DNA from 2 places in the Nonomuraea rubra genome. Region 1 is predicted to be linked to the other one. Evidence: riboswitches for the same ligand, from Rfam matches in the RefSeq annotation. Region 1 holds a riboswitch; the other holds the start of a gene.
The links. Region 1 has a riboswitch for glycine ahead of gcvP (aminomethyl-transferring glycine dehydrogenase). Riboswitches for the same ligand answer to the same signal wherever they lie in the genome.

Region 1 (4,401 bases):
CCAGCCAGCCCTCCAGCGTGCCGATCAGCTCGCGGTAGCCCTCGGACTGGTCGTCCGGCGCGTACGGGTGGATCGCGGCGAACTCGGGCCAGGTGATCGGCTCCATCTCGGTGGTCGCGTTCAGCTTCATCGTGCACGAGCCGAGCGGGATCATCGAGCGGTCCAGCGCGATGTCCTTGTCCTGCAGCTTGCGCAGGTAGCGCAGCATCGCGGTCTCGGAGCGGTGGCTGTGGAAGACCGGGTGGGTCAGGTACGGGCTCTCGCGCAGCAGGTCGGCGGGCAGCGCGTCGGGGGCGTCCTCGGGGGCCACCGCGGCGCTCACGCCGAACGCCGCCCACACCTGGGCCAGCTCGGCGGCGCCGGTCTTCTCGTCGCAGGCCACGGAGACGTGGTCGGCGTCCACCTGCCAGAGGTTGACGCCCCGCTCGGCCGCGGCGGCCACGACGGCGGCGGCCCTGCCGGGCACGCGGGCCAGCACCGTGTCGAAGAACTCGCCGTGCACGATCTCCACGCCGCCGCCGCGCAGCCCCTCGGCCAGGGCGGTGGCGTGGCGGTGCACGCGGTGGCCGATGCCGCGCAGGCCCTCGGGGCCGTGGTAGACGGCGTACATGCCGGCGATGACGGCGAGCAGCACCTGGGCGGTGCAGATGTTGCTGGTGGCCTTCTCGCGGCGGATGTGCTGCTCGCGGGTCTGCAGGGCCAGGCGGTAGGCGGGGTCGCCGTCGGCGTCCACGGACACGCCGACGAGCCGTCCGGGAAGCTGCCGCTGCAGGCCCTCGCGTACGGACATGTACGCGGCGTGCGGCCCGCCGAACCCGAACGGCACCCCGAACCGCTGCGAGGACCCGATCGCGATGTCGGCGCCCAGCTCTCCGGGCGCGGCGACCAGCGTCAGCGCCAGCAGGTCGGCGGCGGCCACGACGAGCGCGCCCGCCTCGTGCGCGGCGGCGGCCACGGCGCGGAAGTCACGCAGCCGCCCGGACGCGCCCGGATACTGCACGAGCAGCCCGAAGCACTCGGGCAGCTCGCCGTCCAGGTCGTGCTCGACCAGCGTGATGCCGAGCGGCTCCGCCCTGGTGGCCAGCACGGCCTTGGTCTGGGGCAGCGCGTCGGCGTCCACCACGAACACGTCGCTCTTCGACTTGCCCGCCCTGCGGGCCAGCGTCATGGCCTCGGCCGCGGCGGTGCCCTCGTCCAGCAGCGACGCGCCCGCGACGGGCAGGCCGGTGAGGTCGGAGACGACCGTCTGGAAGTTCAGCAGCGCCTCCAGGCGGCCCTGCGAGATCTCCGGCTGGTACGGGGTGTAGGCGGTGTACCAGCCCGGGTTCTCCAGCAGGTTGCGGCGGATGACGCCGGGCGTGACGGTGTCGTAGTAGCCCAGGCCGATCATGGAGGTGAGCACCCGGTTACGCCCGGCCAGCGCGCGCAGCTCGGCGATGGCCTCGGCCTCGCCGATCGCGGCGGGCAGCTTGAGCCTGTCCTTGGCTCTGATCGCCTCGGGAACGGCCACCGCGACCAGGTCCGCGACGGATTCGAAGCCCACGGCCTCGAGCATGCGCAGCTGCTCGGGCTCCGAGGGGCCGATATGCCTGGACGAGAACGGCGGAGCTGACAGATCGGTCATGGGGTGTGCCTCCCGAGGCGTATGGAGACCGGCGCCAGGGCGCGGACGAGTGCCGGGTCTCCCCCTCTGTCAGCGCGGCCCCGCGATGTGCGGCGGCGCCACGACCTGAGAGCTTCACCCCCGGTGGGGCTTGCACCGTCGGTGAGGCGCGCCTGGCGGGCGCGCCTGCTTTCCAGAGTTGCCTCACCCGAGCGGTACTGGATGCCTGAGAGATTCCGGGGAGGGTTGCTCCTTCGGCGCCCCGGGACCAGGTGCCCGGGGACTCTCCCGCACGGGGTCGTCAGCCTTACTGTCCTAGATTACTACGGTAGGCCCCGATAACCGCTCACCGGACCACGCGTGCCCTCTCCTGGCCGGATCTCAGCCGGTACGGCGGGCGCGGCGCCTGCGGGCCAGTTCGTCAGCGGGATGGTCGGCCGGGACGGTGTCCTCGACCGCCGCGCGTTCCCCCGGCAGCTCCGCGAGGGAGCCCTCGACCTCTCGCCAGACCCGCCCGAGCGCGATGCCGAACACGCCCTGGCCGCCCTGGAGCAGGTCGATCACCTCGTCGGCCGAGGTGCACTCGTAGACGCTGACACCGTCGCTCATGAGCGTGATCTGCGCGAGGTCGGCGACCCCGCGGTCACGCAGGTGCTGCACCGCCGTGCGGATCTGCTGCAGCGACACCCCGGTGTCGAGGAGCCGCTTGACGACCTTGAGCACCAGGATGTCGCGGAAGCTGTAGAGCCGCTGGGAGCCCGAGCCGTGCGCGGCCCTTATCGTCGGCTCGACCAGGCCCGTGCGCGCCCAGTAGTCCAGCTGCCTGTAGGTGATGCCGGCCGCGGCGCAGGCCGTCGGCCCGCGGTATCCGATGTCGCCCGGCAGCGCCGTCGGCTGCTCGTCGAAGAGCAGACCCTGCTCCCCGGCACGCTGCCGCGCGCTCTCGCGCCGCACCGGATCTTCCTGGCCGGCCGTCTTTCCCTCGCCGCTGCTGACCGCCACGCGGACCTCCGGCTTTCTCTCATCCCGTGGCCTGATCTGGGGGTTCGTAAAGGGCGACCACGGGTTTCACTTGCACCGTAGGACCGTGACCATGCTCAGTCAACGATCCGGCTCGGCGCGTCGTGAAGCGTAAATGCACTGAAATACCTACCCCGCCCTGCCGAAGTCCTCGGGAGTGATCGTGTCAAGGAACTCCCTGAACTTCTCCACCTCGTCCTCCTGGTCGTCCGGGATGATCACCCCGGCCTCCTGGACGACCTCCTCGCTGGCGAAGATGCGGGCCCCGGTGCGCAGGGCGAGCGCGATCGAGTCGGACGGCCGCGCGCTCACCTCCACACCGTTGGAGAACACCAGATCGGCGAAGAAGATGCCGTCGCGCAGCGCGACGATGTTGACCGCACGCAGGCCGACACCCAGGGCGCTCAGCACGTCGCGGAAGAGGTCATGGGTGAGCGGCCGCGGCGGAGGCTCCTCCGCCTGGGCCAGCGCGATGGCCGTGGCTTCGGGCATGCCAATCCATATAGGAAGGAACCGCTCCCCGTGTGCCTCCTTGAGCAAGACGATCGGCTGATTAGTGGGCATTTCAACTCGAACGCCCACGACCTCCATCTGCAACACGGGCTGCTCCGTATTCCTGACCGGTCACCCGGCACAGCTCTTCGATCATCGCTTCTGCTGACTTGGCTTCGCAATTCAACGTAACACCCAGCGGGCCTGGAATGTGCCCTCGCCTCCCAGCTCGCTACGGCCTCAGCGGCCCAGGACCGATCGCACGCCCGTGCGCACAAGGGATGCGTGCAGGTCGAGCAGCAGCGCGGAAAGCTCCCTGGCGACCTCGTCGGCCTCACCGATGGCTCCCGGGCGGCGCCGCTTGAGTATGGGGGCGACCGTCTGCTCGACCAGACCGGCCTCCCGCTCGGCCGCCGCCTTGACCGCCCGCAGGTGCCGGGCGTGCAGCCCGAACCGGGCCAGCGCGCCCACGGTGCGGGCCACCTTGAGCGCCTCCTCGTCGTAGCGCCTGGCCACGGCGGCCAGCAGGCCGTAGTCCTCGAGCTCGGTGAGGGTCTCCTCGTCGATGCCGGCGGCCTCGAGCAGCTCGGCCCGGCTGAGCCTGGTCTCCTGGGCCTGCTGCAGGGCGCGCGGCCGGCCGAAGCTCTCGGCCATCCTGTCCTTGATCACCCGCAGCGGCAGGTAGTGGTCACGCTGCTCGGTGAGGATGAAGCGCAGCTGCTCCACGTGCAGGTGGGTGAACTTACGGTAGCCGGACGGGCTGCGCTCGGGCTCGATCAGCCCCTCGCCCTCCAAGAACCTGATCTTGGAGATCGTCACGTCGGGGAACTCGCCCTGCAGGAGCGCGAGCACCTCCCCGATGCTCATGTGGGAGCGTGCCGCCTGAGAGCTCATCCGGCCTCCCGCGAACGGCCGCCCGTCATCTTGAGTCGCCCACTGCGCCCGCTCATGCGCCGGAGTTGCCCCGCATCAGGAAGAGAAGGCGGAACTTGCCGATCTGCACCTCGTCTCCGGAGTGCAAAGGAACCTCCTCGATCCGCTCCCGGTTGACGTAGGTGCCGTTGAGGCTGCCCACGTCGCGCACGGAGAACTGGCCGCCGCGGTGGCGGTAGAACTCGACGTGGCGGCGGGAGACGGTGATGTCGTCGAGGAAGATGTCGCTCTCCGGGTGGCGCCCGGTGGTGGTCAGGTCCTTGTCGAGCCGGAAACGACTGCCCTGGTTGGGCCCCCTGGTCACGGTGAGCAACGCCGCGCCTGGCGGCAGCTGCTCGACCAGCGCCCGCTCG
Region 2 (4,401 bases), 3.2 Mb from region 1:
GAGCTGGTTGGCGCGCCGCTTGACCTTCAGGCCGCCCGGCAGCACGCCCTCCTTGGAGATGCCGCGGCGCACGCACTCCGACATGACCTGCCACAGGTGCAGCAGGCCCCGGCGGATCTCCTCCTCGGTACGGCCGAACGCCCGCTCGTTCTCCAGCATCAGGGCGGAGATCGACAGGCCGGTGTTCGAGCAGTGCTTGAGCAGCTCCTCGCCGGTGGTGAAGGGGAAGGGCAGCACGGTGTCGTCGGGCTTGATGCGGTCGGCGCCGGTGGCCTTCTCGTCCACGACGAAGCCGCCGCCGACCGAGAAGTAGACCTTCTCCCGCAGCCGCTCGCCCGAGTCGGCGTAGGCGGTGAAGCGCATGCCGTTCGGGTGCTCGGGCAGGGAGATCTTGCGCTCGAAGACCAGGTGCTCGCCGACGACGAAGGGGATCTCGCGGGTGCCGTAGAGCTTGACGGTGCCCGACTCGCGCATCCCGGCGATCCGGGCGTCGACGGTGTCCACGTCCACCAGCTCGGGCTTCTCGCCGGACAGGCCGAGCAGGACCGCCTTGTCGCTGCCGTGGCCCTTGCCGGTCAGGCCGAGCGAGCCGTACAGGATGGCCTCCACGCGCGCGACCCGCTCCAGCAGGCCGTCCTCGTGCAGGCCGCGCACGAACTTGTGCGCCGCGGCCATCGGGCCGCCCGTGTGGGAGCTCGACGGGCCGATGCCGATCTTGAAGAGGTCGAAGACGCTGATCGCCATTGATGTGCGCCCTTCTCGAAAGGCCGGGGCCCGCGGCGGGGCCCCGGCGGTTGGGTCAGGAGTCGCCCGAGGTCAGGGCGGTGTACTCCTCGGGTGAGAGCAGGTCCTCGGGGTCGCCTTCCACGCGCACCTTGAACATCCAGCCCTCGCCGTACGGGTCGCTGTTGACCAGACCCGGGTCGTCCACGACGGACTGGTTCACCTCGGTGACCTCGCCGCCGACCGGGGAGTAGATCTCGTTCACGGACTTGGTCGACTCCACCTCGCCGACGGAGTCGCCCGGCTCGACGGTCGAGCCGACCTCGGGGAGCTGCACGAAGACGACGTCACCAAGGGACTCGGCGGCGAAGGCCGTGATGCCGATCGTCACGGTGGTGCTGTCGTCCAGCCCGGCCACCCACTCGTGCTCCTTGGTGTAGCTCAGGTCGTCAGGGATGTTGCTCACTTGTTCCTCCTGTAAAAGGGCAGCTCAACCAGGTCCATAGGTTCATGGCTGCCCCGGATGTCCACGGCCAGGCCTGATTCGGCGCCGGTGTCCACGTAGGCCATCGCGATGGGCTTTCCCAGGGTCTGGGAGGGCGCACCGCTGGTGACCTCGCCGACGACGACGCCGTCCTTGGTGACCGGGTAACCGTGGCGCGGCACCCGGCGGTTCCGCGCGACCAGGCCGACGAGCCTGCGCCGCGGCGGGTCGTCCTTGACCGCCTCGAGCGCCGACCTGCCGACGAAGTCGCCCGGCTTGTCGAATTTCACCACCCTGCCCAGCCCCGCGTCGAACGGGGTCAGCTCCGCGCTCAGCTCGTTGCCGTACAGCGGCATGCCGGCCTCCAGCCTGAGCGTGTCGCGGCTGGACAGGCCCGCGGGCCTGAGCCCGTGCGGCTCGCCGGCCGCCGCGATCGCGTGCCAGAGCGGCACGGCGTCCTGGTTCGCCACGAACAGCTCGAACCCGTCCTCGCCGGTGTACCCGGTGCGGGCGATCAGCGCCTGCCGGCCGTCCACCTGGCCGGGCAGGCCAGCGTAGTACTTGAGGCCGTCGAGGTCGGCGTCGGTGAGCGTGGCGAGGATCTCCTGGGCGCGCGGGCCCTGGACGGCGATCAGCGCGTACCGGTCCGAACGGTCCTCCACCACCGCGTCGTACGGCTTCGCGCGCTCCCGCAGCTCGGCGGCGACCTTCTGGTAGTTCGAGGCGTTGGCCACGACCATGAACTCCTCGTCCCCGAGCCGGTAGACGATGAGGTCGTCGAGCACCCCGCCGCGCTCGTTCACGATCATGGTGTACCTGGCCCGGCCGGGTGCCAGCGCCGACAGGTGGCCGACCAGCGCGTAGTCCAGCGCCTCGCCCGCCTGCGGCCCGGTCAGGAAGATCTCGCCCATGTGCGAGAGGTCGAACAGCCCGGCCGCCTCGCGGACGGCCCGGTGCTCGGCGGACTCGCTGCCGTACCGGAGGGGCATGAGCCACCCGGCGAAGTCGGTGAGGGTGGCGCCGAGGCTCTCGTGAACGTCTCGTAGCGGTGTCGGTCGGGACATTTGTCGCACCTCAGGACAGGAGTGGATGCCAGCATCCTCCCCCTCTGTCATCGATGCCTGAGAGCTTCGCCCGACTTTTGCCGGACTTTCACCTTCGGCGAGGCCCGCGGGCCTGCTTTCCAGAGGACACCTCGTCCGTGCGGTCCTTTGCCTTGAGAGGTTCGCGGGGAGGGCTTGCTCCTTCAGGGACCCTGACCGGCTTGTCAGGGTGCTCTCCCGCACGGTTTCGACGGTGATGTCCGTCAGCCTAGTGCCGTCGAGGGGCTGTTGTCGCGTCGCGGGCCGGATGTGGACGACTCGTCAGCAGGCGTGCACGAGCGCCTCGAACAACGCGTGGTCCGCGGCCGCCTCCGGGTGCCACTGCACGGCCATGGTGAACGCCCCGGAGGACTCCACGGCCTCGACCGTGCCGTCCTCGGTGGTGGCGGTGACCGTCAGGCCGGGGGCGAGCCGGTCCACGGACTGGTGGTGGTAGTGGGGGACCGCCACCGGCTCCTCGCCCAGCGCCTTGGCCAGGCCGGTGCCGGGGACGGGGGTGACGGGCAGGTGCCCGAAGCGGCCGGGGCCCGGGCAGTGGTCCGTGTGGCCGACCACGTCGGGCAGGTGCTGGTGCAGGCTGCCGCCGAGGGCCACGTTGAGCACCTGGAGGCCGCGGCAGATGCCGAGGAAGGGCAGGCCGGCGTCGAGGGCCGCGGCGAGCAGGGCGAACTCTGCTTCATCGCGGAATTTCCGGACGTAGCCGCTGCGTTCGTGCGGCTCGGCGCCGTACCTGGCCGGGTCGATGTCGCCGCCTCCGGCCAGGATCAGCCCGTCCAGGCGGCGTACCAGGCCGGCCGGCTCCCCGGCCGGCGGCAGCAGGACCGGCTGGCCGCCCGCGCGCACGACCTGCTCCACGTACGCGTACGGCAGCAGCGCGGCAGGGGTGTCCTGCCAGACCGTGAACGAGGCGGTCTCGGCGTAACAGGTGATGCCGATGACGGGACCCATGACCGTCACCTACAGCGGCGTGACGTAGGCACCGGAGATGCCGCCGTCCACCAGGAACTCGCTGGCCGTGATGAACGAGGCGTCGTCGCTGGCCAGGAACGCCACCGCGGCCGCGATCTCCGACGCCTCGGCGAAGCGGCCCACGGGCACGTGCACCAGCCGCCGCTGCGCCCGCTCCGGGTCCTTGGCGAACAGCTCCCGCAGCAGCGGCGTGTTCACCGGCCCCGGGCACAGCGCGTTGACCCGGATGCCCTCCCTGGCGAACTGCACGCCCAGCTCCCGCGACATCGCCAGCACCCCGCCCTTCGAGGCGGTGTAGGAGATCTGCGAGGTCGCCGACCCCATCACGGCCACGAACGACGCGGTGTTGATGATCGAGCCCTTGCCCTGGCGGCGCATGTACGGGATGACGTGCTTGCAGCACAGGTAGACGCTGGTCAGGTTCACCTCCTGGACGCGGCGCCAGGCGTCGAGGCCGGTCTCCAGGATCGAGTCGTCGTCGGGCGGCGAGATGCCGGCGTTGTTGAAGGCGACGTCCACACTGCCGTACGCGTCGTGCGCAGTCGCGAACATCCGGACGACGTCGTCCTCGCTGGTCACGTCGGCCTTGACGAACAGGCCGCCCACCTCGGCCGCGGCCTTGACACCCGCCTCCTCGTCGACGTCCGCGCAGACCACCCTGGCGCCCTCGTCGGCGAACCGGCGGGCCGTGGCCAGCCCGATCCCGCTGCCCGCGCCCGTGATGACCGCCACCCGATCCTGCAACCGCTGCATGTGTGTCACTCCGTTGAGATGAAGACGTTCTTGGTCTCGGTGAACGCCGCCAGCGCGTCAGGGCCGAGCTCCCTGCCGAGGCCGGACTGCTTGAAGCCGCCGAACGGGGTCCAGTAGCGGACCGAGGAGTGGGAGTTCACCGACAGGGCGCCCGACTCGACGGCCCTGGCCACGCGCAGCGCCCGCCCGACGTCGCGGGTCCAGATGGAGCCGCTCAGGCCGTACGGGGTGTCGTTGGCGATCCGTACGGCCTGCGCCTCGTCCTCGAACCTGACCACCGACACCACGGGGCCGAAGATCTCCTCGGTGAACGCCCGGTCGGTGACCTCGGGGGTCAGGACGGTCGGCGGGAACCAGTAGCCCTTGCCC

Region 2: linked by a shared signal. The riboswitch ahead of gcvT (glycine cleavage system aminomethyltransferase GcvT) and the one ahead of gcvP (aminomethyl-transferring glycine dehydrogenase) in region 1 are both predicted to bind glycine.

The regions. Positions count from the first base shown of each region.
Region 1 covers NZ_JACHMI010000001.1:7,337,118-7,341,518, forward strand. The annotation lists gene gcvP (aminomethyl-transferring glycine dehydrogenase) at 1-1,624, opposite strand, end outside; glycine riboswitch at 1,807-1,904, opposite strand; gene HD593_RS33445 (MerR family transcriptional regulator) at 1,985-2,605, opposite strand; gene HD593_RS33450 (bifunctional nuclease family protein) at 2,753-3,223, opposite strand; gene ftsR (transcriptional regulator FtsR) at 3,356-4,009, opposite strand; gene HD593_RS33460 (FHA domain-containing protein) at 4,062-4,401, opposite strand, start outside.
Region 2 covers NZ_JACHMI010000001.1:10,528,419-10,532,819, reverse strand. The annotation lists gene HD593_RS47935 (L-serine ammonia-lyase) at 1-744, opposite strand, end outside; gene gcvH (glycine cleavage system protein GcvH) at 800-1,189, opposite strand; gene gcvT (glycine cleavage system aminomethyltransferase GcvT) at 1,186-2,271, opposite strand; glycine riboswitch at 2,306-2,401, opposite strand; glycine riboswitch at 2,402-2,500, opposite strand; gene HD593_RS47920 (gamma-glutamyl-gamma-aminobutyrate hydrolase family protein) at 2,572-3,258, opposite strand; gene HD593_RS47915 (3-oxoacyl-ACP reductase) at 3,268-4,032, opposite strand; gene HD593_RS47910 (aldehyde dehydrogenase family protein) at 4,038-4,401, opposite strand, start outside.